Regions from separate parts of the Oceanobacillus picturae genome, predicted to be linked through region 1. Evidence: riboswitches for the same ligand, from Rfam matches in the RefSeq annotation. Region 1 holds a riboswitch; each other region holds the start of a gene.
The links. A riboswitch is a leader RNA that binds a small molecule or an ion and turns the genes downstream of it on or off. The one in region 1 is predicted to bind thiamine pyrophosphate.
Positions count from the first base shown of each region.

Region 2: it holds a riboswitch for thiamine pyrophosphate, as region 1 does, so the genes downstream of both, BN988_RS13370 (ABC transporter substrate-binding protein) here and thiW (energy coupling factor transporter S component ThiW) in region 1, are expected to answer to the same signal.
Region 3: it holds a riboswitch for thiamine pyrophosphate, as region 1 does, so the genes downstream of both, thiT (energy-coupled thiamine transporter ThiT) here and thiW (energy coupling factor transporter S component ThiW) in region 1, are expected to answer to the same signal.

Region 1 is NZ_CCAX010000002.1:158,095-168,551, reverse strand. It holds gene BN988_RS11895 (prolyl oligopeptidase family serine peptidase) at 1-1,603, shown strand, start outside; gene BN988_RS11890 (ABC transporter permease) at 1,757-2,467, opposite strand; gene BN988_RS11885 (ABC transporter ATP-binding protein) at 2,464-3,312, opposite strand; gene BN988_RS11880 (LytTR family transcriptional regulator DNA-binding domain-containing protein) at 3,582-4,625, opposite strand; gene BN988_RS11875 (zinc-dependent alcohol dehydrogenase) at 4,723-5,856, shown strand; TPP riboswitch at 5,932-6,045, shown strand; gene thiW (energy coupling factor transporter S component ThiW) at 6,157-6,636, shown strand; gene tenA (thiaminase II) at 6,724-7,410, shown strand; gene thiD (bifunctional hydroxymethylpyrimidine kinase/phosphomethylpyrimidine kinase) at 7,410-8,210, shown strand; gene thiM (hydroxyethylthiazole kinase) at 8,364-9,140, shown strand; gene thiE (thiamine phosphate synthase) at 9,140-9,754, shown strand; gene BN988_RS11845 (MerR family transcriptional regulator) at 9,837-10,457, opposite strand, start outside.
Region 2 is NZ_CCAX010000002.1:455,014-465,470, reverse strand. It holds gene pcrB (heptaprenylglyceryl phosphate synthase) at 1-256, opposite strand, end outside; gene BN988_RS13390 (TatD family hydrolase) at 952-1,731, opposite strand; gene BN988_RS13385 (ABC transporter ATP-binding protein) at 1,731-2,468, opposite strand; gene BN988_RS13380 (ABC transporter permease) at 2,465-3,232, opposite strand; gene BN988_RS13375 (thiamine-binding protein) at 3,544-3,834, opposite strand; gene BN988_RS13370 (ABC transporter substrate-binding protein) at 3,855-4,850, opposite strand; TPP riboswitch at 4,963-5,072, opposite strand; gene nagZ (beta-N-acetylhexosaminidase) at 5,162-6,502, opposite strand; gene BN988_RS13360 (YerC/YecD family TrpR-related protein) at 6,601-6,900, opposite strand; gene BN988_RS13355 (DUF3048 domain-containing protein) at 6,919-7,965, opposite strand; gene BN988_RS13350 (adenine deaminase C-terminal domain-containing protein) at 8,011-9,753, opposite strand; gene BN988_RS13345 (hypothetical protein) at 9,803-10,159, opposite strand.
Region 3 is NZ_CCAX010000001.1:839,401-849,857, reverse strand. It holds gene BN988_RS04305 (M3 family oligoendopeptidase) at 98-1,888, shown strand; TPP riboswitch at 1,945-2,045, shown strand; gene thiT (energy-coupled thiamine transporter ThiT) at 2,144-2,716, shown strand; gene BN988_RS04295 (general stress protein) at 2,859-3,209, opposite strand; gene BN988_RS04290 (hypothetical protein) at 3,322-4,743, shown strand; gene BN988_RS04285 (Glu/Leu/Phe/Val family dehydrogenase) at 4,932-6,311, shown strand; gene BN988_RS04280 (carbon starvation CstA family protein) at 6,725-8,458, shown strand; gene BN988_RS04275 (cory-CC-star protein) at 8,560-8,817, shown strand; gene BN988_RS04270 (ArsA family ATPase) at 8,838-9,776, shown strand; gene BN988_RS04265 (zinc-binding dehydrogenase) at 9,773-10,457, shown strand, end outside.

The DNA of each region.
Region 1 (10,457 bases):
TGACTGGCAAGAAATACATGCCATTGATGTAGCAAACAATGAAAAACTAGAGGATCACATTCAGCATGTGAAATTCTCGAGCATTGCCTGGTCTCCTGATGATAGTGGATTTTATTACAGCCGATTCCCAGAGCCGGGCACAGTCTCCCCAGAGGATGAGAGTAATTTCAACACTGTATATTTCCATAAGCTAGGGACCAAACAACAAGATGACATCCTTGTACATGAACAGCCAGAAGATAAGGAATTAATGTTTTCTGCATTTATTAGCGATGATAAGAAATATATTGGTTTATACGTAAACGAAGGTACTGCCACAGAGAATAGAATCTATATTAAACCAATTAATTCTGAGGATGCTTTTATTAAATTTCTAGATCAACAAGATGCAGAGTATAGCTATATCACAAACGAAGGAAGCCTATTCTATTTTCAAACGAACCACCTGGCACCAATGGGAAGGGTCGTGGCCATTGATATAAATGCCCCTCAAAAAGAGAACTGGAAAGAAGTCATTTCCGAGCAGCAAGGCGTTCTAGAATATGTAGTAGCGTTAAACGAGACCCTAGTAGTCGCAGTCCAGCAGGATGCTCATCATCAACTTCATCTCTTCAGTAAAGATGGTGTGTATAAACATGAAATTGAGTTGCCGATACTAGGCTCACTTACCGATATTTCGCGGAACAAAGAGGAAGACATTTTATACTTTGGTCTTACTTCCTTCTTAAACCCAACGACAGTTTATTCATACCATGTAGGAAGTAATGAATTAGACGTGGTAGCAGAGTCCGAAATGACTGTAGATACAGACCCATTTAAAACAGTTCAAGTCTTTTACCCATCTAAAGACGGAACGAAAGTGCCTATGTTTATCACCTATCGTAAAGATCTTGAGCTCAATGGTCAAAATCCCGTTTTGCTTTATGGGTATGGCGGCTTCAATGTTAGTATGACTCCGTCCTTTAACCCAGCTGTTCTCCGCTGGCTAGAAAAAGGTGGCGTTTATGCTGTTGCCAACCTTCGCGGCGGGACAGAGTACGGGGAAGCATGGCATAAAGCTGGAATGCTGGAGAACAAACAAAACGTCTTCGATGACTTCATCGCGGCAGGAGAATGGCTAATTACCAATAATTATACCCGTAAAGAAAAGCTATCGATTATGGGGGGATCAAATGGCGGCCTGCTTGTTGCTGCGTGTATGGTACAACGTCCAGATTTGTTTGGTGCAGTCATTTGCCGTGTTCCCGTAATTGATATGCTACGTTACCATAAATTCACCATTGGTCGCTACTGGATTCCAGAGTATGGTAGTGCTGACAACGCTGAACACTTCCCATTTCTCTATGCTTATTCCCCACTCCACAATGTGGAAGCGGGAATAAAATATCCTCCATTATTAATCGCAACGGCGGAAAGTGATGACAGGGTTGTTCCAGCCCATGCGAAAAAATTTGCTGCAACATTAAAGGAAAAAGCGCATGAGGATTCTACTATTGTCCTACGCTTAGAATCCAAAGCCGGACATGGACTTGGAAAACCAACATCCAAAATTATTGAAGAATGGGTCAACTTCTACGCATTTTTAGATAAAGAACTAAAATAGAGTCAGATATACCAAAACACCGAAAAATCATCACGATTTCGAAATAAATCTGATGTTTTTCGGTGTTTTTATACCAATTCGTTATATCGAGCACCAGAGATAAAGACTAGGTTACACCCCTGCAGTGCTTCGCGTGTTAAAACATTACATCCATTAAGCTTCCATTTCCTTTTTCTTATAAACGACAACTGTTAAGATACTTGCTACTACAATCCAGGCTAGAATGATAGCAAAGTTGCTCCATAAGTCGGCAAACATAGCGCCTGCTTCTACTTCTTTTGCTAGTTCGACCAGTTGAACGTTCGGCAAAAATTCAATAAAAGTAAGAATTGGATACTCCTCGATTAGCGTTAGAAATAAAGAGCCAAAAGAAAATATAAACATAACAGGTAATGTTACGACAGATGCTTCCACAACAGATTTTGTCAGAAGTCCCATTAAGGTTCCTAATGCTATATAGAAGAAGCAAGAGATTAGAATTGCTCCCCCGACTATCAAGTAATTGGCTGGTTCATACCCTGTTAAATAGGCACAAACTAAAACTGTTAACACAGTTATAACAAATGTAACCAGACTTTTCCCGCCCAGAATCTCTGGTAATGTAGCTGGTGAGAGCATTAATCCACGCAACGTGTTTTTTTCCTTTTCCTCTGCAATGATGGCACTCTGAACAAAAACCCCTATTGCCGCAAAACTTAAATTAATAATTAAATAGTGCATATCAATCGTTACTTCGTCCATTCTACCGTAGAAAAGTGCCAGCAATAGCGGCATAAGCATCGTAGTTGTAATAAACATATTTTTGGATAAGTCCCTTACATCCTTTTGAAAAATGGCATACATTCGCTTCATTGAAAACGTCATACTAATTCCCTCCCTGTAACTTCCACAAAAATATCTCCTAATGTTGGCTCATTTGAATGAATGGAAACGACCTTTCCGGATGCCAACCGTTCATAAATTTCTTTTGCTCCCTCTTGTCCGCCGGGAAGCGTGATGTTACTCCCATCTTGCAATTCTAGTAAAACGGTGTTTTCCGCGAATTGTCTGCGCAGTGCTTTGGGTTCATCTAGAAGCTGTATCTTACCTTTGTTAAGAAAGGCAACGCGATCACAAAGGCTCTCTGCCTCACTCATGTCATGGGTTGTTAGAAAAATGGTGGTTCCTTTTCGGTTTAATTCGCGAAGTCCTTGATGAATATGCTTAGAGTTAGCCGGATCCAGCGCAGAGGTTGGTTCATCAAGAAATAACAGCTCAGGCTCATGAAGCAAAGCCCTAGCTAATGTCACACGCTGAATCATTCCTTTTGATAGTTTAGCAACATTCTTTTTTCTTTCTTCTGACAGACTGACCATCTCAAGCACTTCTGAGATGTGAATGGACGGAACATCATATAGCTGACAGTAAAGCTTTAAATTATCTTCAATGGAGAGTCGTTGGTACAGTCCACTGTTATCTGTAATGACACCAAACCTTTTTCGATCTTGAGGCTTATTTAAGGTGGCTGCTGGCTTCCCAAAAACAGAAGCCTTCCCTGAAGTGTGTGAAAGTTGCCCTGTTAAAATTTTTATTGTGGTAGTTTTTCCTGAACCGCTTGGTCCAAGAAAACCAAACGTTTCTCCTTTTTTGACTGAAAAATGGACATCCTCTAAAGCTGTTTGATTGCCAAATATCTTTGCAAGAGATGTCACTTCGATAATGTTTTCCATTTGTTTTCCTCCCAGATGGTGATGTTTTCTATAAGTGTGTGTTCAAAAAGAAGGATAAAAAGGACCGAGAAGTTCGAGGCGGCGTAGCTTTGAGTACCGGAACGTATGTAATTAATACGTGAGGAACGGAGAAGCAAGCCAACAAAGAAATTCGATGTGTCATTTTTACCGGATTTTTTGAACAACCTCTATAAATCAACTATAGAAGGAAAACCGCATGAAATCAGCACTTTCACCGTGAAAAGAGCAAATAAGGGGGTGAATGGAGCTTATTTCAGTCCCAACATCTCCTTTAACTGAGCCATTTTTGTTTTAGAAAGCGGGATGGATGATTTTGCTTTATCGTCTAAAATGAGACTGTAGCTATTTCTCGTCCATGTGATCACTTCACGTACCTTTTGTAGATTAACAATGTAAGAACGGTGGCAACGGAAAAAACCAACATGTTGTAGACGGCTTTCTAGCTCATTTAATGTGAACAGGCTAGGAAATGATTCGCCCTTAATATAAATATTTGATTGTCCATCATTGCTTTCTACATAGTCAATCTCTTGTGGATCGAACAATACAATTTTTTCATTTACTTTGGTCGGAATCTTATTGAAGTGAAACGGCTTAATATCCTCACCATCTTTTTCTTCTGAATTTACTTCTTCTTTTTTGCTTTCTTCTTCCGCAACTTGCACAACATGGAGACCATTATCGTCCAATCGAAACACCTGATCAGCTACGGTCAATGCACTTTCCAGATTACCTGTCAGAATTAAACTGGCTTTTCGTTTTTCCTGCAGCTTCTTTACCAGGTTTACAAAAACCCTTCTCGTTTCCATGTCGACATTCAAATCTGGCTCTTCAAAAATAAACACATCTGGATTTCGTATGATCATTGTGCCAAAATGCACTCTTCTTTTTTCTGAATCTGTTAAACTTCGGATCCTGGCCCTTCTTTTATCCTGAAGTTGGGTATCCAATAGAAGTTCTTCCATACGATAACTAGAGGTGTAAAGCTTGATAAAGAGAGAAAAATAATCCTCTACTTTTAATCTTTCATATAACCCTTCTTCATAAAAACAAATATCTATAGCAGACATATATGCTTTCTTGTCTTCTTCAAATGTTTTTCCGTGAACAGAAATTCTCCCTTTAGAAGGTACAGCCTTTCCTCTTAGAAGATCAAGAAGCATTTTTCGTACGTTTAACGTCGAGTATATGGCAACAATCTCTCCCTGAGCTAAGGTAAGGTCAAAATTAGGAAAAAGGATATTGTCCTTTGTCTGTTTTTCTAAATCGCTGAATATTAACCCTTCTGTCATGTCCATCACTTCCTGATCCAAAATTTATTAAGCTTTTGTTTAATAGTACTAAATTACGGAAATATTCTCTATAACTTATACTAAAGGATGTGACGGAATGAAAGCTGTAACGTTTCAAGGCAAAGAAGCAATGGTAGGAAAGCAAGTGGAAGATCCAACGATTCAGGAAAATAGCGATGTCATTGTACGCATCACAGCAAGCGGGATATGTGGTTCAGACCTTCATCTATATCATGGAGGAATTGTGCCAGAAACCGACTATGTGGTTGGGCATGAGCCAATGGGGATTGTAGAAGAAGTTGGTTCAGAAGTGAAAAGCTTGAAAAAAGGGGATCGAGTGGTCATTCCTTTTAATATAGGGTGTGGTGAATGTTTCTTTTGTAAAAACCAAATGGAAAGCCAGTGTGATGAATCCAACCCGCATGGTGAAGTTGGTGGGCTATTTGGTTTCACCGAACAAAATGGTGGCTATCCAGGAGGACAGGCAGAATACCTCCGTGTACCATACGCTGACTTTACCTCTTTTAAAGTGCCAGAGTCGAGCGAATTGAGTGATGAACAGGTATTATTATTATCCGACGTCATTCCAACTGCATATTGGAGTGTGGAAAATGGCGGGGTAAAAGGAGGCGATACTGTCATCATTCTAGGTTCAGGTCCAGTTGGGTTGATGGCTCAAAAGTTTGCATGGCTAAAAGGAGCAAAACGCGTTATATCTGTTGACCAGATGGATTACCGACTTGACCATGCTGCTCAAACTAATAATGTAGAAACATTTAACTTTAAGGAGCATGAAAAAATTGGTGAACTGCTTCATGAAGAAACAAAAGGTGGAGCAGATGTAGTGATTGATTGCGTCGGAATGGACGGAACCGTGCCACCAAAAACAGAATTTGGTTCGGAAATGGATAACCAATTTGGAACAATCAGTCCGATCATAACAGCATCGAAAGCTGTACGAAAATTTGGTACGGTCCAATTGACGGGTGTATATGGATCAGATGCCAATAGTTTCCCATTAGGTGATTTCTTTACCCGAAACGTCGCCCTGACGATGGGACAGGCTCCGATCATCCATATGATGCCAAAGCTTTATGATATGGTGGAGCAGAAAAAAGTTGACCCTACTGACCTTATTACACACAGAATGACCTTAGATGAGGCGGATAAAGCATATGACATGTTTGACAAGAAGGAAGATGGAAGTATTAAAGTGATTTTCAAACCATAATACCCATGACAAATGTTAAATAGTTTGTTAGTCTATAAGTATCGGCATTGTTGCTGATCAATAATTTCATACGAAGAAGACTACTAGGGGGGCCCGATTATGGCGGGCTGAGAGGTTAGCACATGAGCTACCGACTCTTATGAACCTGATCTGGTTAATACCAGCGGAGGGAAGTAGTGGACGTACAAGTTACGTCTATCCTATTTCAAATTACCGAAGCCAGGTCCCCTTGTGACCTGGCTTTTTATTATTGCCATCAGGTTAGTCTAAAGAAAGGAGGTTATCGTGAAAAATACACATATGATTACCACAATGGCAGTGTTTGTTGCCATTGGAACACTTGGCTCCCAACTACTTTGGTTTCCTGCTGGCATTGCCAAAGCCTACCCAGTTCAGCATGCAGTTAACGTCATTGCAGCAGTTATACTAGGCCCTGGGCCAGCAGTTGGGATTGCTTTTATGATCGGATTAGTGCGGAACTTACTTGGCCTTGGAACATTGCTAGCATTTCCAGGCGGAATGATAGGTGCTCTTCTTGCAGGTATTCTGTATCAAAAGCTTGGTAAAAAGCGTTGGGCAACCGTTGGAGAGACGATTGGAACAGGAGTTTTGGGTTCTCTGTGCGCTGTACCTATCTCAACTATTCTGCTAGGAAGTCCTGTCGGAGCACTTTTCTTCATGCCATCCTTTCTCGTCAGCAGTGTTACAGGCGCATTCATTGGTCTATTTATCGTTTCCCGTTTAAACGAACGTTCAATTACTAGAATACAAGGCACTTAGTCTTTTATTCACCTTCGAATCTATGTAATTAGAGAAAAGGTTTAACGTCCAGTAAATGGTTATCTACATTAAAAGGAGGCATTAACTATGAACTTTTCAGAACAGTTAAGAAAAGAAAACGATGATTTATTTCAGATGATTTTCGCGCATCCATTTGTACAAGGTGTCGGAAAAGGTGACATCTCAAAGGAAGCGCTCGCCCATTATATTAAAGCGGATTATGAATACTTGAACGCGTTTATGCAAATTTATGGAATTGCCCTTTCCAAGTCACAAGATCGGGAAGATATTGCTTATTTCTTCGATCAAATTAAATTTGTGCTTCACGACGAAATTCATCCACATCGAAATTTCTGTGAGCATATCGGGGTAGAATACGAAGCATTACAAGGGCATTCACTTCCGCCTACTGCAGACCATTATATTAAACATATGATGTACCATGCTCAAATGGGTTCGTCTGGTGAGATTATCGGGGCTTTACTTCCCTGCCCATGGACATATCTAGAAATTGGCAAGAAATTAGTAGAACAATATCAACCTGATGAAAGTCATCCCTTTTACGATTGGATAACCTTTTATACTGGAGAAGAAATCGAGCACACAACGAATGAATTACGCACTCGTCTAGATCGATTCGCTAAACAAAGTTCACTTGAAGAACAGGAAAAAATGAAAGAAGCCTTCCGCAAAAGTTGCCAGTTGGAGTTGAAATTTTGGGAGATGGCTTACACGTGCGAAGAATGGCCCTCAGCTGAAAAGGGGAACCGCTAATGAAACACATACCTTGTGCGCTAACCATAGCTGGCACAGATCCAAGCGGGGGTGCTGGCATTCAAGCTGATTTAAAAACCTTTCAGGAATTACAAACCTACGGGATGTCTGTTGTGACATCAGTCGTAGCCCAAAACACAACAGGTGTGCAGGATGTGCATCACCTTCCAGTTGAATTTATTGAGCAACAGCTCGAATCGGTGTTTTCCGATATGCCGGTACATGCCCTCAAAACGGGAATGATTGCAAATGAGTCCATGATGGAAGTTATTGCGAGGTATATAACTAAAACCAAGAAGGAAGTTGCTTATGTCATGGACCCTGTAATGGTAGCAACAAGTGGCGATCCTCTCATTGTTGAAGAAGCGCGCCATTTTCTAAAAAAGGAGCTGCTTCCAATGACAACCATTGTTACCCCAAACCTTCCAGAAACGGAATTTATTACGGGAAGACAAATAGAGTCAACAGAAGATATGAAGGAAGCCGCTGCTTATATAGTTGATGAACTGGGAGCTGGTGCAGCACTCATTAAAGGCGGACATCTTCAGGGAAAAGCAGTAGATTTCCTTTTTGATGGCCATCGCATATATACGTTTTCGGAGGAACGTATTAACACAAAGAATACACATGGCACAGGTTGCACCTATTCTGCGGCAATAACCGCTAACTTAAGTAAAGGTTTATCGCTTTATGAAGCTGTTTTGCATGCGAAGAATTTTGTTACGGAAGCAATACGCTATTCCTTTCCCATCGGATCTGGAAATGGTCCGACTAACCATTGGGCAACAAGGATAGAGTGAAACTTCAATCAGTGAGGGATTCCATCTTCCTCACTGATTGTTAGTAGAACGAATCGGGGGTGTTAGCATCCGTTTACTCCCTCTTTAATATCACGGTTTGAAGTGGGAGTCTTACGGACGGTTGCACCGGGAAAAAGGAGGAAAAGATAAGCAATGAACGCTGATTTAATCAAAGACGTACGGAGAAACAATCCACTTATCCATCATTTAACAAACCAAGTCGTGATGAATTTCACAGCAAATGGACTGCTGGCATTCGGCGGAGCTCCCGTGATGGCTAAAGCGGAGAAAGAAGTCGCCGAAATGGCCTCAGCAGCTGATGGGGTATTAATCAATATTGGAACACTGACGCCTGAGGAACTGCCAGCCATGATAAAAGCGGGAATTTCTGCAAATAGAAAAGGAATACCTGTTGTACTCGACCCAGTTGGTGTGGCTGCAACTGATTTTCGTAAGGATGCGGTGAAGCAACTTACAGAGGAAATCCAATTCACCGCTATTAAAGGCAATGCAGGAGAACTGGCTCATCTTGTTAGTACCCCCTGGGAAGCAAGAGGAGTGGATTCTGTGGGAGATGGTGATGCAAAGGAAGTTGTCCAAAGTGTAGCAGAAACCTTTCAGACTTCAGCCGTTATCACTGGAAAAACAGATTTCATCTATACAGATGGTAATCTATACACAAATGATTCTGGTCATCCTTTGCTAGGAAAAATAACTGGAGCAGGCTGCTTGCTTGGTTCGGTAATTACAGCTTGTTTATCTACCGGATATGCTGCGAAAGATAGTCTGCTAACTGCCGTTTCCTTCTATGGGCATGCCGCTGAGTTTGCAGCACAACAGCATAATGTGGCGGGTCCTGGTAGCTTCTTACCTATGTTTATTGATGCATTATCCTTGGACTCCGCGCAATTGCTAGAAAGGAAGATTTAATGGAGGCACAACTACTTCGTAAATATTTCATAATGGGCAGCCAAGATTGCGAGAGAAACCCAGTGGATATCTTAACAGAGGCAGCTCAAGCAGGGGTTACGGCCTTTCAATTTCGCGAAAAAGGCCCTGGCTCTCTAATTGGGTTAAAAAAGGTAATGCTAGGAAGGCAACTAAGAAAGATTTGTTACCAGCACTCCATCCCTTTTATTGTTAACGATGATCTAGAGCTTGCAGAGGTCTTAGATGCAGATGGAATCCATGTAGGCCAAGACGATGTCAATGCAGAAGAGGTGCGCGCTCGATTTCCTGATAAAATGATCGGATTATCCATATCAACGCTAGCTGAGCTTGAACAGAGCCCTTTATCTGTAATTGATTACCTCGGAGCAGGTCCTATTTTTCCAACCGGGACCAAGAAGGATGCCAAAACACCTGTTGGCACGAAGTGGATATCTCAAGTTCGAAAACAACTGCCACATTTACCGCTCGTTGGGATTGGGGGCATCACCACTATATCCGCTAGAGATGTTATGGAAGCAGGAGCAGATGGTGTAGCTGTCATATCAGCCATTACCAAGGCATCAGACATACAAAAAGCCGTAAATCAGTTATAATTACTCAAAGTGCAAGCATCCATCTAGATTTCCTAGACAACTCAAAAGAAGGGAGCATAGCTGTGCCCCCTTCTTTCTGGTTTTACTTCCTTTTATCTGCATATAAAGCCATTGCATCACGCATAAATACTGCAAGGCCATCCCCAAATTGATCAATATTTTTTGTGAACCGCTGATCATCTACATACATCTGACCAAGTCCTTTAAACGCTTCAAGAGAATAAGTTCCCATTACATTCAAGAAGTTGAACCACTCTCCAATTTTCTCTTGTGCCACGTCCGAACCTGGCTCTAGGTGACGAATTGCTGCCAATTCTTTGTATATCGCATTGAATTTCTTCTCGAAGTCTTCTTTTTCACCATCAGACATGTTGTTTAGCTTTTCATTTGATTCATCTACTGCTTTATCTCCCCACCGTTTACGGGCTTCTTCTTCATAGGGATTCTTGCTAAAATCAAACCCTTCAAACTTCTCTTTTGCACTCATTGTTCGCTCTCCTTTCGAATACTGAATCGTTTTATCGATCGTTCTCATCATTTTGTCAATCCTATTTCTTTTTTCCAGTAGCATTTTCCGGTGTAAAGCTAGCGCCTCTTTTGGATCAAAGGTTGGATCATTGATAATCTCCTTGACCTTCTTCAAAGGAAAGTCCAGTTCTCTAAAAAATAAAATCTGCTGCAGCTTTTCAAGATCTTTTTCGGA
Region 2 (10,457 bases), 300 kb from region 1:
CTTTTGAATTCAGAACCATAGGGATATAGTAATAATCAAATCCTGGGGTGATCGCGTCCATTGAGGAAATTTCTAAAATACATGGGACCGTATATCTGCGGACACGGGCAAGCAAATCAAGTACCCCGTCCAATGTGATGTCATCTGTTCCACCAACAATCACAGCGTCCGTTCCTGATTCACAAATCATTTCTAAATGTTCATCCGAGATTTCCTTGGCAGGGTCGAGTTTAAATATATGCTTCCATTCGTTCATTGTAGTATACAAATTGTTAATCCTCCATTAACTTAATCCATTACTTTATTATACCAAAAAAACCTAGCGGAATTTAGGGATAAGGGTGAAATTTTTTAGAAGGTGTCGTGGTGGTGTGATGAGGCTGGGTTTTGGATGGGTGTTGGCGTCTCTTTGCTGGAGCGGTGCGTCTGTTTTGGTGGGGGCTGCGTCTTTTTGCTGGATTGGTGCGTCTCTTTGTTGGAGCGGTGCGTCTATTTTGATGGGAGCTGCGTCTCTTTGCTGGATCGGTGCGTCTCTTTTGATGGGGGCTGCGCCTCTTTGCTGGATCGGTGCGTCTGTTTTGGTGGGGGCTGCGTCTCTTTTGATGGGGGCTGCGTCTCTTTGTTGGAGCGGTGCGTCTCTTTGTTGGAGCGGTGCGTCTGTTTTGATGGGAGCTGCGTCTTTTTGCTGGATTGGTGCGTCTCTTTTGGGGGGAGAGTTGCGTCTCTTTACTGGATTGGTGCGTCTGTTTTGGTGGGAGTTGCGTCTCTTTACGAAGGCGACACGCGACTTTGTGAGGGCAACACGCGACTTCGCGAGAGCGGCACGCGACTTCGTGAGAGTGACACGTGAATTCGTGACAGCCTCACGCGACTTTGCGAGGGCCGCACGCAACTTTCGTGACAGCCCACGCGACTTTATGAAAACGCCACGCGAGAGCCTCACGCTTCACACTAATCTGTGAGGTTATAAAATTCCTTTGTATTCCTATATAACTGACGATAAACTTGCCCTTCATTGATCTTTTTTAAATAGGCTATTTTTTCCACGATGCGATGGAGCATGTAAGGATGAGTCAGACTGCCTTGAAATTCTCCTTCAAACGGCCATGGCCCGTCCGTCTCCACCATTATTTGCTCTAATGGATAAGCAGAAATCAATTGCTGAATTTCCGCTTCATACATGCAATCAGGTGTTATGGAAATATAATAGCCATTTTTAATCATTCGCTTCACTGTTTGCTTATCTCCCTTAAACCAGTGAAAGTGCGCCTTTTTCACCTGATATTTTTCCAGTAGATCACAAACAACAGGTGCATCCTCATACACAGCATGCAGCACAATAGGCTTATTAAGTTGGGCGGCTTTTCTGATAAACCGCTCCAAAAGATTAATGTAGGCGCTCAGGTCAAATGCAGGATTTTCCTTTCGCATATAATACGGTAAGCCAACCTCGCCGATTGCCACGAATCTATGTTGTGCTTGATCGATTAATTCCCATAGAGCGGCCTGTTCTTCCTCTGTTGGCAGTTCTTGCTCGGGATGGTAACCTATGGCCGGCTTTACCCGCCTGTCCTCTTTCCCTAACTCTAACAGCCTTTGAGCAGACTGCAAGTGGTTCGACACACAAATCAGCGCCTCCACATTCGCATCATCTAAATCTTGCAATATCCTTTGCTGCTCTTGTTTGGTATACATATCCAAATGAATATGGGCATCGATAACAGCTCGCATTATGCTTCACTCCGCAACTCATGGTAAATTTGTTTTTTCCAATCCAAAAATTCTTCCGTCAGAACGAGCTCTTCTCGACGGGGGCGCTCGAAAGGAATTGTAAACTCCCGCTTTACTGTAGCGGGGTTGCTGGATAGCACTAATACTCGATCAGATAAGAAAATGGCTTCCTCTATATTGTGGGTTACAAATAAAACGGATTTACGGTTTTCTTCCCAAATGGACAGCAGCCATTTTTGCATGTCGAGTCTTGTAAATTCATCTAGGGCAGAGAATGGTTCGTCCAGACAAATGAAAGGCTGTGGGCTGAGCAAGGATCTTACATAAGCAGCACGCTGTCGCATCCCACCTGACAATTGATGGGGGTAGGCATTCACATAATCTGCAAGACCTGCCCTCTCCAGCATGGCGCTTGCCCTTTCTTTATTAGGCTTTGCATGTAACTCTTCACCGAGAACGACATTATCGAGCACTGTACGCCATGGAAACAAAGAAGGGCTTTGTGGTGTATAGCTGATTTTCCCACGTTTTCCGTTAATGTTTTCTCCACCTAAATATAATTCGCCCTCATCCGGTGTATACAAGCCTCCAATTAAATGAAACAGTGTACTCTTCCCACTTCCAGAAGGCCCGAGCAAGGATACAAATTCACCTTCTCTTACTGAAAAGGAAACAGACTGAAGCACTTTTTTCTCCCCGAATGACTTGGATACTTTGCTTACTTTAAGTTCACTCATGATTTCGCCTCCTGACCGGCTCGTCCTTTAATGAAAAACTTTTCCAATGCAATAATGAAACTAAAAAATAGCAAACATAATAACATGATGAAAAATATCGCTACAAATACCCGGTCTGTTCTAAAAGAGGACTGTGCCAATGTCATATATACTCCGATGCCCTTGTTGGCACCTAACCATTCGGAAATAACTGCTCCCATTACACTGTAAGTAGCAGATATTTTTAATCCAGAAAACACAGCTGGCAACGCATGTGGCAATTCAAGCTTCGAAAAAACCTGCCGTTTTGATGCGCCTGCCATGTACATATAATGCTTCATTTCGGCATTTGTTTGGCGGAATCCATCCAAGGCCGCTACCGCAACCGGGAAGAAACAAACAAGGGTAATGATAAATAATTTCGGTAAGACGCCAAATCCAAACCATATAATTAACAATGGCGCCAGCACAATAATCGGGATATTCTGGGATAGGATAAGCAATGGATAAAACGCCTGACGTACACGGGGCATCAAATGTAATAAGACAGCAATAAGCAATCCTATACTTGTACCAATTACAAATCCTACTATTGATAGCTTTGTGGTTGAGACAAGATGATGTGCATAATTAGACCAGCTGCTTAACCCTTCTTCCATTATGGTGAATGGGGATGGCAGTAACCAGGCTGGAATAACAAACAAACGGCTGCTAGCTTCCCACAAAACAAGTAAAAGGATAACGACCAACACAGGACGCCATCCTTGTGCTACTATTTTCTTCATTTTTGTAAGAGGTCGGGACAGAACAAAAAGTTTTAATCAAATGACGGATGATAGCTAGAATAAGCGTAAGAAATATACGAAGACTCCTTGAAAATCAAAAAACGATTTTCTGCGTGCGATGCAATGCTGTCGAAGTCTTCCTTGTCCTATGGGAGGAAGGCCTAGGTGAGACCCCGGAATGCGTAGCATCCGGAGGCTCACCAGCCGCCCATGGAAAGCGGAGTATATTTCTGAAGCGGTTCTTCAAAGGTCATTCTTTCGGATTTATCTTTTACGTAAGTACTATTGTCCCAACCACTCCACCTCCATTCTTAGCGGTATTTTTCCGTTAACACGTCCATCGATGTTCCATCTGGTTTGTAAAAAACCTTCACTTGAGAAATTATGCTCGGACATCCAAGGCTGGCCATTTTTTCATTCATTTTTCCGATGATGGAAAATAATGCTGTTAGTTCCCCTTCCATTGTGGTCTCAAGCGGATTCACCTGATACTTAACACCTGACTGTTCAATTACATCAATAGCCGCATCAACATATGGAATACTATCTTCGCCGTTTTTAGTTTTCGGGATAATTTGTATACTTACTAACGCATTTGCCATTTATTCCTCACACTCCAATTCTATTTTTCTGGTAAAAATTCATTTGTATAGGCACTGTTGGCATCTAGTTCTTTTTCCAATAGTCCATTCTCATACATCCAATCTCCGTAATTCTGCCAAACCTTCTCGTCTTGTACTCCCCACTGAGTAGCATCATCTTGATATTTCGGGGAAATCCATTCCTGACTTGCTTTCACTAATTCTGGGTCTAAGTCAGGCACTGCCTCTATTAAGATATCAGCTGCTTTATCAGGTTTCTCGATTGCATACTCGTACCCCTTCGTCACTGCCTTCATAAATGATTGGATCGTTTCTGGATCGGATTCTATCAGCCTTTCATTCGTGGTGATAACCGGCGTATAGTAATCTAGCTTGTCACTATAATCGGTTAAATATTGCATATTCAATTCAACATCGCGGAGCTCTGCTTCCACTCCAGTCCATCCATAATAGATCCAGGCAAAATCAACATCTCTTTCGACAGCCGTGAAAAAGTCAGTATTTCCCATGTTTATAATAGTGACATCCTCTGCGCTGGCATCTTCCTGTTTCATCAATGAAGCAATTACTGCCTTCTCTACAGGTGCACCCCAGCCACCATATGTTTTTCCGGCGTAATCAGCAGGCGACGTAATTTCTTTATCCGCAGGGGAAGCAAAACCAGATGTATTATGCTGAATAATTGCAGCAAGTGAAACAATTGGGATGTCCTGAATACGTGCTTCGGTCACAGCTTCTTGTGCCCCTATCCCAAATTCTGCCTTTCCGGATGCCACCACCTGGTCTGCCCCTGATTCACCTGGCAAGGTGATCTCTACATCCAAACCTTGTTCTTCAAAATACCCTTCTGCTTGGGCAACATATAATCCTGTGTGGTTCGTATTCGGTGTCCAGTCGAGCACCATTGTCACTTTCTTTAAACTGCTGTCCTCTTGCTCATTTCCTGTTGCCTCTTGATTACAGCCTGCAATGATCAAGGTGAACAAGACAACCATACTAAGTAAAAGCTTTTTCATTCTTCCTTCCTCCTTTTTTTGTTATGACACATAATGCTGTTGTTTGGAGGAACATATTGTTTTCATGCACAAAAAAATGCGCTCAGGGCTCACCCAGGCGCATATATCGTCACATTCACTTCTATATGTTCCCTACGCTGGTTTAAGCCAGATCAGGTTCCAAGGGTCTATATCTTACGGATATGATCTCAACCAGCAACACTGGTCCCCCTACATCGAAACGTACTATTCAATTAACAACATTACATTCTTACTCTGCCATAGATTGTCACAAAATACAAGTTAGGTCTAGATGGATTACCCTTAAAATACTATTCATTTTCTTCAAGCTTACGAATTATTTCTTCAGATGACTGATTGATTTTATCCAGCTCTATATTGCTTGGAGAAGTACTGGAAAGGTTGTATTTTTCTTTTAGGAGTAAAATTCTCTCCACACTCTCATTGATTCTTTCTTCCTTAATAGTTCCACTTTCCACAGCCTTGGTTAAACTATGAACAGCTTTCAATTTATTTTCATCACCATGGCATACTAAAACAATATCATTTCCCGCTTGAACCGCTTTTACGGTAGCATCCCCTATATCATAGTTTTCTAAAATGGCTCCCATTGTCATATCGTCGGTTATAGCTACTCCGTTAAAGCGCAATTCTTCTCTTAACATAGTGGTGACCACATTCTTAGATAAGGAAGAGGGATATTCATTATCTATCTCGGGTAACAGTATATGTGCAACCATCGTCATATCAGCTTGGTGATCAATAGCTTTTTGGAATGGCACTAATTCCATTTCTCGGATGCTTTCCAAACTATTATGCACTACAGGTAAGTCCAAGTGGGAATCCATATCTGTATCTCCGTGGCCCGGAAAATGTTTGATGACGGGAATGATGCCTTTTGATTGGATACCCTTCATCTCTTCAACGCCCATATCCGAAACAATCTCCTTGTTATCACCAAAAGATCTCTTTCCGATAATAGGGTTATCTGGGTTACTATTAACATCCATAACAGGGGCCATAGTTACATTAAACCCGAATGCGTTTACCCTTTCTCCAATCGCTTCCCCAACTTGGTATGCAAGCTCTGTATTATTAAGATCACCAATCTCTTTACTGTCTGGTAAATTTACTATTTTGGGGGGCATTCTTGATACAACCCCACCTTCTTCGTCTACGGAAATAAAAAGAGGGATATCCTGAGAATCTGCGTTCAATTCCTTTAGTTCCCTGTTCAAATTTAATAATTGTTTTGAGTCGGTAATGTTCCTTTCAAACAAAATGACTCCGCCGATATGATTTTCTTGCATGAAATTCCTCGTTTGATCATTCACTTGGGTACCTTCAAACCCAATCATAAGCATCTGGCCAACTTTTTCTTCCATTGTCATAGAAGAAATCTTATCTTGAACTGCTTCTTTTAAAGCATCTACAGAGGATTCTTCGGAGTCCATTTCGTCTTCTTCTGTAGCATTATCTTGGGCACTGCTTTTGCCTTCGTCTTCCTTACCATCACCCTTATTGCCTTGCTCTGTTGGTTTTTCGTGTTCCACGCTGTTGTCTGTATTCTGGGAACACCCCACCAACGAGATGAAGAAAATCAGAGCTAAACAAAATCCTATCGCTTTCCATTTATTATTTTTTATTTCCATGATGTCCTCCCATGTATAGCGATGTAACCTTCTGTGTTTTTATATTCTTTAGTATAAACAAAGAGATGTTGGGCTATGACCCAGCATCTCTTTGTTTGTTACTTCTCTTCATCGGTAAGTCGGTCTAAAACCATCTTATATCCTTCGCTACCATAATTAATACATCTACGCACACGCGATATGGTTGCAGTCGAAGCATTGGTTTCCTGTTCAATTACCGTGTAGGTACGGCCTTCCGTTAGCATTTTTGCCACTTGTAGCCGTTGGGAGATGGCATGGATCTCCGACATAGTCGCAATATCATCAAAAAAGCGGTAGCACTCTTCCCGGTCCTTTAGTGTAAGAATTGCATCGAACAATTGATCGAGCTGTTCTCCTCGTAGTTTATCTATTTGCACAAACAAGCCCTCCTGCTTCTAATTAGTTATGTTGACGGACTCGGTTAATCCAGGATTGGTAGGAATAACATTGATCCAAGTTTTCCCTGGGACAAAGCCCACTATATCTCCATCCTTTACAGGAACAATTCTTCCTTCTCTATTCTCCCATTGCAATTGTTGTACTTTTCCTTTTTGCAAAAGGTATGCATTTCCGCCCGATTCCATGTCGACGGCCCTCCGTCCAGCATCATCAATCACTTCATGTGGGGTTTCCACTATAAATACATTTGCTGCCTGTATAGGCTCTTCTGTGTTCAGTTCTACTGTTTGTTCACGGTCATTATAGCGTGTGTACACTTCATCGCTTGCACTATAGTCATATTCGACAATTTCCATTGGTTGATCGGAATAAACAATTTCTACATGCTGGGCTGGGTCACCAGCAATCTCTTTATCGCTTTTCACAAAAGTAAGCGGCTCAATATCAGCAGTGGTCTCATAGCCTTTACTTTTGGCCACGTCATATACAGCCCCAAGCTGTAAATAGGAATTGTGTGGCGCATTACGGAATGATTCTCGCTTGAACAAGTTTCCATCATTATCATATAGGGATCCATTTAAATGTTCAATTCCTCTGTTCATAATCATATCATTAACAAAATTTGCTGCCCCGTGATAAACATAAAGCGCGTTATAGTCATTGGCCAAATTAAAATAATATTCCCGTGCACTTCTTACAGGGCCAACAACATCCGGCATTTCACTTTGAAACATAGCAAGAAAACGTGTTATCTGTCCCTCAGCTAATATTTCAAACACAAGATCTGCTTTAGACAATCCGGTTTGCGGCCTTGCTTTGGAATGATTATTCACCATCACACCGACAATGCGATTATTAGTAGGTTCGTCTATTGCCACTCCTGTCAAAGGAGCTACGATTTCTTCCGACTCCGACACATCCGGTTGGTCTGTCTTCTCCTGCATATCTATATCCTTCGTTTCATTGTTCTCCGCTTCTTGTTTCTCGGAGCAACCAACCAACAAGATGAATGCGAAGAGCAGCATCCATACGATTTTCTTCATTTTCTCACAACACCCTTGTTAACATAGATTTTACTCCATTATACGCTAACACATGGTCGCTGGGAATAGCACTGCTTTTTTCTTCACGTCCACAATCCCCTGTTGTGTTATCCGAATGTGAGGAAGGTGTGTTGAAGATAAGAAAAATATCGAGTAAACCGGGTCTGAAAAAGGATAACCATATTCTACTAATATCGTTTTAAGCTGCTTTTCCTTCTCTATTAAGTCCCGCATATTTCCATCATACATAGTGCCCGATAGTGTGAGTGGGATTTCCAGTAAAATTTCCCCATCATGGACGATGACAATTCCTCCACCTAATTCCTTTAATCGATTGCCTGCTAAGATAATATCGGCTTTACTTTTTCCAATAAAGATGAAGTCACCTGTCGTAGAATAAGAGCTTGCCATACCGCCAAGACGATCTGTGAAACCACGTATGGTCGTATTGACGCGCCATTTCCCTTTACGATCTAGTAGGAGTAGGAAAGCATCCTTCTTCGTTTCTGGTAACTGTTCTGTTGCAATGTCTGTATCAATCGCATACGGTTTTATAATGACATCATTCACCATATCAAGTCCGATAGGCACAGAAAACTGCAATTCATTTTCTGTAAGCTCCCAATCATAGGTTAGTTTCCCTATCCCATATTCTTCCCAATTCACTACATTGGAAATCTCTTTTGGGCTATGATCTTTTACAATCCACTGTCCTTTAGCCAAAACACTTTCAGGGTGCGGATTATCCTTATCTGAAAGAATATTGATATTGGCAATTCGACCTGGTGCAATGCTTCCAAGTTGTTCCTCTAAGCTAAGATGTTTTGCTGCATTATAGCTTGCCATCATATAAGCTTCCTCAATTGGAACGCCTTTTTCTATCGCAATCTCAATACATACGTTCATCATGCCGTCTTCATAGAATCCTGGCGTAGCTCCATCCGTGGTCATTGTAAGATTGTCATAGCTTTTTAGATTCATAGCCAGCAGTTCCTCAAGCAACTTCGGCAAATCTGGTCGAATAGATGAATAGCGTAGTCCTACCTGATAACCAAGGCGCAACCTACTAATAACGTCCTCACCTGTCATGGATTCATGATCTGCATTTACACCCAATAGCTTCATCTTTGTTAATGTTTTTTCAGACGCTCCAGGCAAATGCCCTTCTACTGGCTTGCCTTGTCGTTTTGTTTCCTGTATCCAATGCAGAAGCCGATCGTCCCCTGCTAGTAAATCAGGCCATGAGGTCAGCTCTCCCCCCTGAACAACAGCTGGGTGCTTTATCCATGAAAGGATCTCCTGTGTATTAAAAAGTTGTGTATCATCTTTCAATTCGGTTTGCGCATCAAAGCGTGCCCACCAATACATGGAGACAGGATGCTTTTGTAGTTCATTTAATAAAGAAAACGCTTTCTTTTTCTTCAATAACAATAACCATAAAATGTTATCATTTACTAGTGTTGTAGTTCCTGTTTTTGCTACATGATTCGCGAGCTGTTCAGGGTTATATAATTGGAACGGGTGGGCATGTGGCTCGATATATCCTGGAACAAGATACTTCCCTGCACAATCCATTGTTTCTATATCCTCCGTATTAGCAGGAAGCTTTTCCCCTACATAGACAATGCGATCATCAACAATCCAAATGTTTGCTGAGATCCACTCTTTCGTATACGCATTTAAATAAACAGCATTCGTTAAAAGCAGGTCAGGCTTATCCAATCCATCAATCACGCTGACATGCTTTCTCAGTTCACGGTTTCTCCAGTAATAACCATTCTCTAACATAGACAACGCTCCAATACTTCTTTTTCTTTATTTTACCATACATAACACTTTAACACTGTAAAGTTACCGTTAAATTGGTATGTCCATTTTGTGAATTGATTTGGTGTGGTGCGTCGGGTGGGGCTATGGTTTCACTTTGTGGTGTTGTGGTTTCACTTTCGGGTGCTGTGGTTTCACTTTTGGGTGTTGTGGTTTCACTTTGTGGTACTATGGTTTCACTTTTGGGTGCTGTGGTTTCACTTTTGGGTGTTGTGGTTTCACTTTGCGGTGCTGTGGTTTCACTTTTGGGTGCTGTGGTATCACTAGCACTATTTAAATGGATCCATGACATCGTCGTAATCTTATAATTATATTGAGAAAAATCTAAAAGTGGTAATACAATATGGTAAAATATAGTTAAAAACATCTAATAATATGCTCTTCATCTAACAACTTAGTAATTTGATTAATGGGTATGTGCTTAGAAACTTAAGGTGGCTAATCAAAATGGTATTTGATTTTGGAAATTCTGCTATTGTTTTACCCCCTCTCCACATTACGGTTATTGCTATCATCGTCATTTTCTTATTAGTAAGGTGGAGTAAACAATTAGAATCCAAACGTTCTAGAGTGTTTTTTTACTTTCTAATTAGCACTTACATTACTCCAATTTATTCTCAAGTTACTGAAGAGGGTATATTTGAACTATGGACCCCCTTAGGCTT
Region 3 (10,457 bases), on a different contig from region 1:
GAAAATTCCCCGAGGTGAAAATTATTTCATTTTTCGTTATAATGAAAAGATAGGGTAAAATGTAAAAAATATAAATAATGGAATGAGGAGAGATTTTATGCAACAAACGTATAACCCAACATGGGATTTAGATGTGATTTTTCCAGGGGGAAGCGATTCAGAAGCATTTCGTACATATCTTAAAGAGATCGAAAAGGATAAAGAAACATTCTCTGCTGAGGTAGAGGCATTCTCTCCAGAAGATGGTAATGTGGAAGCAGAACAGTTAATTGGTGTAGTCAACGAGCTTGAGAGTGTAATGAAAAAGTTAAGAGAAGCTTCCGCGTTTATCAGCTGTCTAAGCGCCCAAGATGTAACAGATGAGAAAGCAAGTCTTCTAGTTGGTAAACGTAGTGAACTGCGGGCAGAATTGGATGCTATCATGTCGAAGTTTGTACAAAAGCTAGTTGCCATAGAAGATACCACATGGGTTACATTACTTCAGCATGATGGTTTAACGGAGCTTTCCTTTGTCCTTAACGAATACAGAGAACAGGCAAAGGAGCTTCTAAATGTTGAACAGGAAGTGCTCATCAATGATCTTGGAGTTGATGGCTATCACGGCTGGAGTCAAATGTATGATACAATCGTTGGAAAAATGACAGTGGAAGTAGAAGAAGATAATAAAGTGAAGTCTCTATCTGTCGGGCAGGCATCTAATAAATTAGGTCATCCGGATCGTAAAGTAAGAAAGGCCGTTTTTGATAAGCTGGGAGAGGCATGGAAGGAACAATCCGCCCTATTTGGTCAGACATTAAACCATTTAGCTGGATTCCGCCTGCAAACTTATAAGCATCGTAATTGGAAGAGTGTTCTTAAGGAGCCGCTTGCGATTAACCGAATGAAGCAGGAAACACTTGACGCAATGTGGACAGCTATTTCGAATAACAAAAAGCACTTTGTTAAATATTTAGAGAAAAAAGCAGATCTTCTTGGGCTAGATAAAATGAGCATGTATGATATTGGGGCACCTTTAACCAATACTGTGAATAAGTCGAGTTATACTGAAGCCAGTAAGTTTATTGTAGACCATTTCGGTAAATTCAGTCCCAAAATGGCCGACTTTGCTCAGATGGCCTTTGACAAACGCTGGATTGAGGCAGAGGATCGTGCTGGAAAGCGCCCAGGTGGGTTCTGTACAAGCTTCCCTGATAGTGAGCAAACAAGAATCTTTATGACCTTTTCTGGGACGTCTTCAAATATTGCTACTTTAGCTCATGAACTAGGCCATGCTTATCACCAGCATGTTATGAATGATGTGAATGGGCTAAATCAACGTTATGCTATGAATGTTGCGGAGACAGCTTCCACGTTCGCAGAAATGATTGTAGCAGATGCTTCGGTTAAAAATGCGCAAAATAAAGAGGAGAAAATCGGACTGCTTGAAGATAAAATTCAACGTAGTGTAGCATTCTTTATGAATATACATGCGCGTTTTATCTTTGAGAACCGTTTTTATGAAGAAAGAAAAGAAGGACTTGTGTCGGTTAACCGCTTGAATGAGATCATGGTAGAGGCGCAGAAGGAAGCTTATCAGGATGCACTGGACGAATATGATCCTAATTTCTGGTCTTCCAAACTACATTTCCATATTACTGGTGTTCCATTCTATAACTTCCCGTACACCTTTGGGTATTTATTCAGCCTTGGAATCTATGCGGCCGCCAAAGAACAAGGCGAAAACTTTGAGGATGCATACATTGCGTTGCTACGTGATACTGGTAGAATGAATGTAGAAGATCTTGCCATGAAGCATATGAATGTCGACTTAACGAAACCTGATTTCTGGGAAGCAGCTATTCAATTATGTGTAAAGGATGTTGAGGAATTTATCGAGCTTACACAATAGTTGTAAGCTTACAGAATGTGGGTTACAATGAAATTAATAAGAAAAGCATAGTTTGAAAAGCCTACAGGGGGAGCCAATGGCTGAGAGTGAACAGTGATGTTCTTACCCTTTGAACCTGTTAGTTAGTACTAACGTAGGGATGGTGGCTTTTTTGATGGAATAAAAGCAATGTGAGCGGATTCCCATCAGGAAGTCTTCCCCTTGGCATTGCTTTTTTTGTTTGTTTAAAATTCGCTTTAAAAAGGGGAGAGAGAAATGAATAGAAAGCGCACATTATTTTTAGTTGAGGTAGCCATATTTGCTGCCTTTGCACTTTTGTTGGATATTATTCCATTTTTATCATTTAAGATATGGGCCCAGGGAGGATCAATATCCTTTGCTATGATTCCTATTTTTATTGTGGCTTTTCGTTGGGGAGTTAAGGGAGGGTTATTGGCAGGTTTTCTTTGGGGGATGTTACAAATTGCCGTAGGAACTGCTTATGTATTATACCCACTTCAAGGATTTTTTGATTATGCTGTAGCATTTACTGTATTAGGTTTTGCAGGTATGTTTTCTAAAAAAATTCAACAGGCTCTTCAAAAAGGTCAAACCAAGAAGTATTTGGGATATATAGTGGCAGGAGTGTTTTTAGGATCAATCCTACGCTTTGGTGCACATTATATTGCAGGAGTTACATTTTTTGAGTCAGCAATAGAAGGGCAACCTGTATGGTTGTATTCCCTATTATATAATGGCTCTTATATGCTGCCTGCTTTCCTGCTTAGTGCTGTACTTGTCTTTTTCTTATTTCACAAACAGCCAAGGACATTAATGAATACAAATTAAAAAGTTTTTCCGCTCACATGTGGGTGTCTCTCTTATTAAGGGAGACTACCTTCTTTACTACATATAAAACGAGCATGCCAACTAGATTATTGGTTGGCATGCTCGTTTTTTTAGCCTTAAGACAAATGACTTTGTAATAAGACTACATTAAGTAGCTAGCTGCATTTTCGTTGTTTGTTACAATTAGTAATACTTTTCCTTCGTCCATATCCTCTTCATAATTTTCCGCTTCTGCTTGAGAGAAACCTACTTCCTGAAGTTTCGAGCGCAACTCGTCACCTTTACTATTAAATAAGTTTCCGACTGCGTTCCCAAAATCCATTTCCTTTATGCCGATTGTGTTGGCATCAACACTTCCAGCAATTCGTTTCGTACGGTCATCATCGTGGGACAATACATAAACATCATCTTTGTTAATCCCTTTGTCTTTTAAAATACTCACATCTGTTTTTAATACTTCGTCATTTGTATATTCTTTGATAAATGGTTTCATCTTTTTCTACCTCCTAATAATGTTCTATGGTTTTTATATTCCCGGTAACCAAAGAACTAAACATTTCCTTAATGCATAGGCTATACAACCATTATTGAGAGGAAGATGTATGATGGAACTCACCATTTCTCATTGGATATATGGACTGTTTACTTTGTTGATTATAGGAACAATGATTTTTCGAAAAGGGGTTGTGTTACCAACATTACTCGGTACGTTCATTGTAGCGTGGGTTTACAATGGAAACCTTGTAGCAGGCTTTAAAGCCATTTTTAATGCGAACCTAATTGCTGCACAGGAACTGTTTAGTATTTTCCTAATCATCACATTCATGCTTGCGCTTTTACATTCATTACGTGATTTAGGTGCAGATAAACGAATGATCCAACCCATCCAAAAAATGATGATTAATGGGCATATTTCCTTCTTTGTCCTAGCGGTCATTACGTATATCATTTCATTATTTTTCTGGCCAACTCCTGCTGTTCCATTAATTTGTGCGTTGCTAGTCCCAGCGGCTATTAGAGCAGGTTTGCCGGTTATGATGGCAGCAGTTGCCATTGCGCTTGCTGGTCAAGGAATGGCATTATCATCGGATTATATTGTACAGGTAGCACCAAGCTTATCAGCTACTGCGGCCGGGATTGAGACAGCTATAGTGGCTGATCGTGCCCTTGTATTGTCTGTGATTGCTGGTGTCATCGCCATAGCGTTAGCTTACTTGCTATACCGGAAAACAATACGCCATAAAAATGATCCATTAATTGAATTAGAATTGGAGCAAATGCAATCCGTAAAAGAGACAACGAATAAGGCACATACCAAAAATTTAACCGCGTGGAGTAAAATATTTGCAGTGGTTGTACCACTAACACTGTTAGGTGTTGTTATTTATATGGTATATGAAAAGCTGTTATCTGGAAGAATGAGTGGACTTGAAGGGGGAGATGGAGCTGCCTTTGTCGGTGGAGTAGCAGTCATTCTTTTACTACTCTCAACTGTAGCCTTTGGTAAACAGCATTCTCTTGATTATATAACAACACATATAACGGATGGTTTTGTGTTTGCCTTTAAGGCAATGGGCCCAGTTATACCAATTGCTGGTTTCTTTTTTCTAGGAAGCTCGGACTTCTCAGGAAGCATTTTGGGAATGGAGGAAAGTCAACCAGCGTTTCTGTTTGACCTTGTCCAAACTAGCCAGACTTTTTTACCTGAAAATGCCCTTCTTGCTGCGCTAAGTATCTTAATCATTGGGATTATTACAGGTTTGGATGGTTCGGGGTTCTCTGGTCTCCCTCTTACAGGTGCCTTAGCTGCATCGTTGGAAAACGGTTCAATTGATGCTGCTACATTAGCAGCTATTGGGCAAATGGGGTCTATTTGGACGGGGGGAGGAACAATTGTAGCCTGGTCTTCGCTTATTGCAATCGCAGGTTTTTGTGGTATTTCCGTAATGGAACTCGTTCGCAAAAATTTTATTCCAGTCATAATTGGTCTTTTAGCAGCAACACTTTTCGCTATTTTTCTTTGGTGATAAACCGTTTTCATGGTCCTTTGAGGCTGGATTTGTTAGAATCGTAAAAAAGTGGGGCTTGATCAGCCGTAAATTACTTAGGGAAAGGGGCATAAACCAAAAGGCAGCACAGCCATCGGTTTCTGGCATGCCCCTAGGGGTGGCTGATCTATACCTCATTTGGCAAATCTTAGTCAGGAGGAACTAAAATGGTAAGCAATACTTCTACTATTATCGAACAATCTCTAGATGCATTGCTTGATGATCAATCATTTTTACCAGAACTTTCTGGAGAAACAAGAAAAAAAGCTTTTACTTCTCTCACCTCTATCTTGTCCACCCCTAATCATATTCATAAATCATTCCTTAGAATCGCGTTAGAGGATGGCAAAGTGACTCGGATACCGGCATTTCGTGTCCAACATAATAATATTATAGGGCCTTATAAAGGAGGTATTCGTTTTCATGAATCTGTTGAGGAAGAAGAAGTAAGTAACCTTGCTGCCTTAATGACGTTAAAAAACGCCTTGCATGAAGTTCCCTTTGGAGGAGGGAAGGGCGGAGTGGTAATTGATCCGAGAAAATTTAAGGTGAAAGAACTAAACCAAATCTGTAGAAAATATGTCCAATATTTCAGTCAGATCATTGGTCCGGAAAAAGATATTCCGGCGCCTGACGTCGGATCAGGAGAACGGGAAATGGACTGGATGATGGGAGAATACAAGAGCATCCATCCAGGTATGAAGTATAGAGGTAGTTTTACTGGTAAAAGTGTTGTAAACGGTGGCTCTTTGGGGAGAAGACAGGCGACGGGAAAGGGAGTCTATTTCTCCCTTCGCTATATGCTACATGATTTTACAAAAGATAAGTATAAATGGTTAAACGAACGGGACAATATTTTTGCTAAAACTGTCCTTGATCATAAAGACAAGTCCCTTAAAATTGCGATACAAGGTTTCGGGAATGTTGGATCTGTTGTAGCAGCTGAAGCAAATAAGTGTAACTTTTTAAACAATAAAGTAGTAGCTGTGAGTGATAGAAACGTGACATTGCGTAATTCTGATGGGCTAGACATCCCAGAATTAATAAAGTATACAAAATCGAGGAATGGTGATCTTCCAATAGATGAAGAAAGCCTGGAAGAGGCCAATGTAAAAGCCACTATTTGCGATAGGGACGAATTGCTTACAATGGATACAGACATATTAGTATTGGCTGCACTTGGTGGGCAAATTCACCAGGAAAATATGAAGCAAATTAAAGCAAAGATTATTGTTGAGGGAGCGAACGCACCAATTACAGGGGAAGCAGACAGCTATCTCAGTGAAAAAGGGATAGTTGTTATTCCGGATATTTTGGCAAATGCTGGTGGTGTTATCGTCTCCTATTTTGAGTGGCTTCAAGGGAGAGAAACACAATTTTATAGTGAAGAGCAAGTTTATGAGAAATTATATGATAAAATGCAACACACCTTTGAAACAGTCTATCCGCAGTATTTTGGAGACGCGTTTCCACTAAGGCAAAATTGTTACATCCACTCTGTAATGAAACTCTCCACAATCTTATTTAAACAAGGAAAGCTTTACTAAAGTTATTACGCTTTGCCCTATGTTCTCATTAGCAAGGAAGGCTATGTCAAAAGAAGTATTTTTGTTTCAATTACCTAAAAGGATTTAATTGCCGGCCAAAACTTGAATTTATCTTAGATAATTCACGTTTTGGACGGCTTTTTCCTTGTTTAGATTCTCCTTCTTCATTCCTTCTGAAATTACATATAAAATAACTTTGTTGTCTACTTTTAAACCTATGACACTCTATTGTATTCACAATAATGATGGATAAATTTTCCACGCTTTGAAACCTACCATTTGAGCACTAAAATATTCTAAAAAAGCATAGAAAACCATACTAAATTAAAGCGCTTTCACATATGGTTTAAAGAAACACGTCCATGTATTCTTTTCGAAGGTGTGTTAACTACTTAGTATAGGAGGAATAAGGTATGTCAGGTATTTTAGTTGCACTTATTGGTATGGTCATTTTTGCTCTTGGCTACAAATATTATTCCAAGTTTGTAGCAGAAAAGATCTTCAGGCTTGATCCGAATTATGTAACACCTGCACACCGTTATAAGGACGGAGTAGATTTTGTTCCTACAAATAAGTTCGTCTTGTGGGGGCATCATTTTACCTCTGTTGCGGGAGCTGCACCCATATTAGGACCAGCAATCGCCGTGTATTGGGGTTGGCTTCCGGCGTTTTTATGGGTGATACTTGGGACCGTTTTTGCTGCAGGTGTCCATGACTTCGGTACATTGGTTCTCTCTGTTCGGAATAAGGGCCAGTCTGTTGGAACATTAGCACACAGACTAGTTGGACAGCGTGCCAAGATATTATTTTTGTTTATCATATTAATTCTAGTATTGATGGTAAACGCAGTTTTTGCCTGGGTGATTTCGAATCTATTTATCTCCTATCCGGCTAGTGTACTACCAGTGTTCATTCAAATTCCATTGGCTATTTGGATTGGATATGCAGTATACAAACGGAATAAACGAATGCTGATTCCATCTCTTTTTGCGCTTGGTGTTATGTATGCCACGGCTATCTTAGCTAGCAAAGTAGGTTTCTTACAAATTGACATAGTTAAATACTTTGGCGGAGAGGGGGCAAGTGGACTGTTTGGACTTGGTGCCACTTCTTCAGCTTTCCTCATCTGGATCATCATCTTAATGGTCTATGTATACATTGCCTCAACACTTCCAGTTTGGAAACTATTGCAACCAAGAGACTTTATTAATTCGCACCAGCTTGTTGTAGGTCTTGGAATCTTGTACCTTGGATTAATATTTTTGAATCCAGAAATGACGGCTCCTGTCACAAACGCAAATCCTGATAAATCATTGCTTCCATTATTGTTTATTACAATAGCCTGTGGTGCGATCTCTGGTTTTCATGGACTAGTTTCATCTGGAACTTCTTCTAAACAATTAGATAAAGAAACAGATGCACGCTTTGTTGGTTATTTTGGTGCAGTTGGTGAAGGAATCCTTGCACTTATTTCGATTATTGCGGTGGCTACATTCTTTGCGAATAAAGATGACTTCTTTGCTACTTATGCAAGTTTTACAGATGCAAATGGTGCTGGATTGGGAGTGTTTATTGAAGGCGCCGCAAACCTGGCCTCTGGAGTCGGGTTACCGGCAGATATTGCTACAACCATTGTATCGATCATTGTAGTAAGCTTTGCTGCAACCACGCTCGATACTTCTGTACGATTAATGCGCTACATTATTTCTGAGCTCGGTGTAGAATACAAAGTTCCAGCGTTAACCAAAAAACATGTTGCGACAACGGTAGCTGTTGTGTCTAGTGCTGCCCTAGTACTCTTGCCAGAAGGACCGAAAGGGTTCGGTTCTGGTGGTTATCAGCTTTGGCCTCTATTCGGTACGGCTAACCAGTTACTAGCAGGCATCAGCTTAATGTTAATTGCCGTATGGCTCAGGAGGCAAGGGAGAAACTATGCAGTGGTGTTAATACCTATGATTTTCCTTATGTTTATGACACTATACGCAATGTTTCAACAGGTGGTGTTTGAATGGTCATGGGCAGGGAATGACGCAAACACATTATTGTTCGTACTCGGCGCTATTATTTTTGTATTTGCTGTTTGGATTATCTTAACCGCCTTTAATGTGTTAACAAAACCGATTATCAATTCAACAGAAGAGGAATAATTAGCAACTGAGTGTGATGACAAAAAGGAGCAAACTAGCTCCTTTTTGTATTTCACCATAGCAATTAAGCATAGAATTTCATACTAAAGGGAGGGGATAGAGTGCTTGACAAGCTAAAGAAGGCAATTGAATTTTATGAGGAAGTGCTTAGTACGCCGCATCGACAGGAAATTGCCAGAGAATTAAGAAAGGAAGAAGATCTTTTTCTGCTATTACTATACTCTGAAATGGTTGGCATCCCTAACCCAGTGTTTTACTATACGCTAGAACTTTATCCACACATAATAGAGAAGTTTCATGATTGGCACTTGCGCATGGGCATGGAAAACTCCCCCTTATCAGGGATTCGTTGTTGTTAAAATAGAATAGGAGGTGCTATATGAACACAGAAAAGGAGATCATCTTTATTGGTGGAAAAGGAGGAGTGGGGAAGTCCACAACAGCAGCTGCCTTAGCTTGGAGTTTTGCTGAAAAAGGGATCCGGACATTACTCGTATCAACAGACCCGGCCCATAATACAGGTGATATATTTGATCAGAAAATAGGTGGAGCCATGAAACGCCTTTCCAAATTTTTAACAGCAATCGAAATTGACCCTGATCATGAGGCATCCTCTTACATTCAACGTGTGAAATTAACGATTAAGGGTATCGTACATGTAGGGATGGTAGAAGAGGTGAATCGTCAGCTTGATACCGCTAAAGCTTCACCAGGAGCGGAGGAAGCAGCCTTATTTGAAAAATTAATTTCAATTATTTTGGAAGAGAGGGCGAATTTTGATAAAATAGTTTTTGATACTGCTCCAACAGGGCATACCATCCGCTTGCTTTCTCTTCCTGAGTTGATGGGTGTATGGATTGATGGTCTGCTACAAAAGAGACAAAAAACGAATGAAAACTATTCCAGATTATTGCATGACGGTGAACCGGTAGATGATCCTATATACGAAGTACTAAAAGCAAGACAGGAGCGGTTCTATCAGGCAAGAGAAATATTGCTTAACCCTAGAAAGACGGAATTCATTTTTGTATTAAATCCAGAAAAACTTCCTATACTTGAAACGAAAAAGGCGATTGAGTTACTAGAAAAGTATCAACTCTCTGTGAATACTTTAGTGGTAAATAAACTATTACCTAATGATGTGGAAGGGACATTTTATGAAAAACGCAGGAAACATGAGAAACAATATATTTCAAAAATAAAGCAAGAATTTCAGAGCCAGCACCTTATGTTTGTCCCATTGTTTACAGAGGATATTATTACGAAGGCACAATTATCGAAATTTAGTACATACGTGGAAAGGGGAAAAAGCAATTGAAAGCATTTGTACATGAATATGGCGAGTTAAAAGTAAAGGATATGGAAACACCAACCGCAGGGGAAGGTCAGGTTGTGGTGGCCCTAAAAGTGGCTGGTTTAAACAGACGTGATCTTTACATTCCAAATCGGCGCGGAGAAGATAAAGAAGCATTGATTCTTGGCTCAGATGGAGCGGGTATAATCGAATCAATTGGCAAAGGCGTTCAAAATGTTAAAGAAGGTGATGAAGTTATCATCAATCCTGGTTTGCGTTGGTATGACAATAGTGATGCTCCACCAGCAGAATTTGATATCTTAGGTATGCCTGACCATGGAACCTTCGGCGAAAAAATTGTTATATCCAGTGAACAAGTGGAACAAAAACCATCCCATTTATCTTGGGAGGAAGCAGGAGTTCTCGCTTTATCAGCCCTTACAGGATATAGAGCATTGTTTACAAAAGGTCAGATTAAAGAAGGGGAAACTGTATTTATTCCAGGTGCTGGAAGCGGTGTGTCTACTTATCTTATTTCATTCGCTAAAAACGTTGGAGCACGGGTAATTGTTACATCAAGAAGTGAAGAAAAGCTTGAAAAAGCAAAAGCATTAGGAGCAGATGTTGTCTTGCTTGATAGCGAAGATTGGGTAAAACAATTAGAGAACGAAACAGTTGATCTCGTGATTGATAGTGTGGGACGGG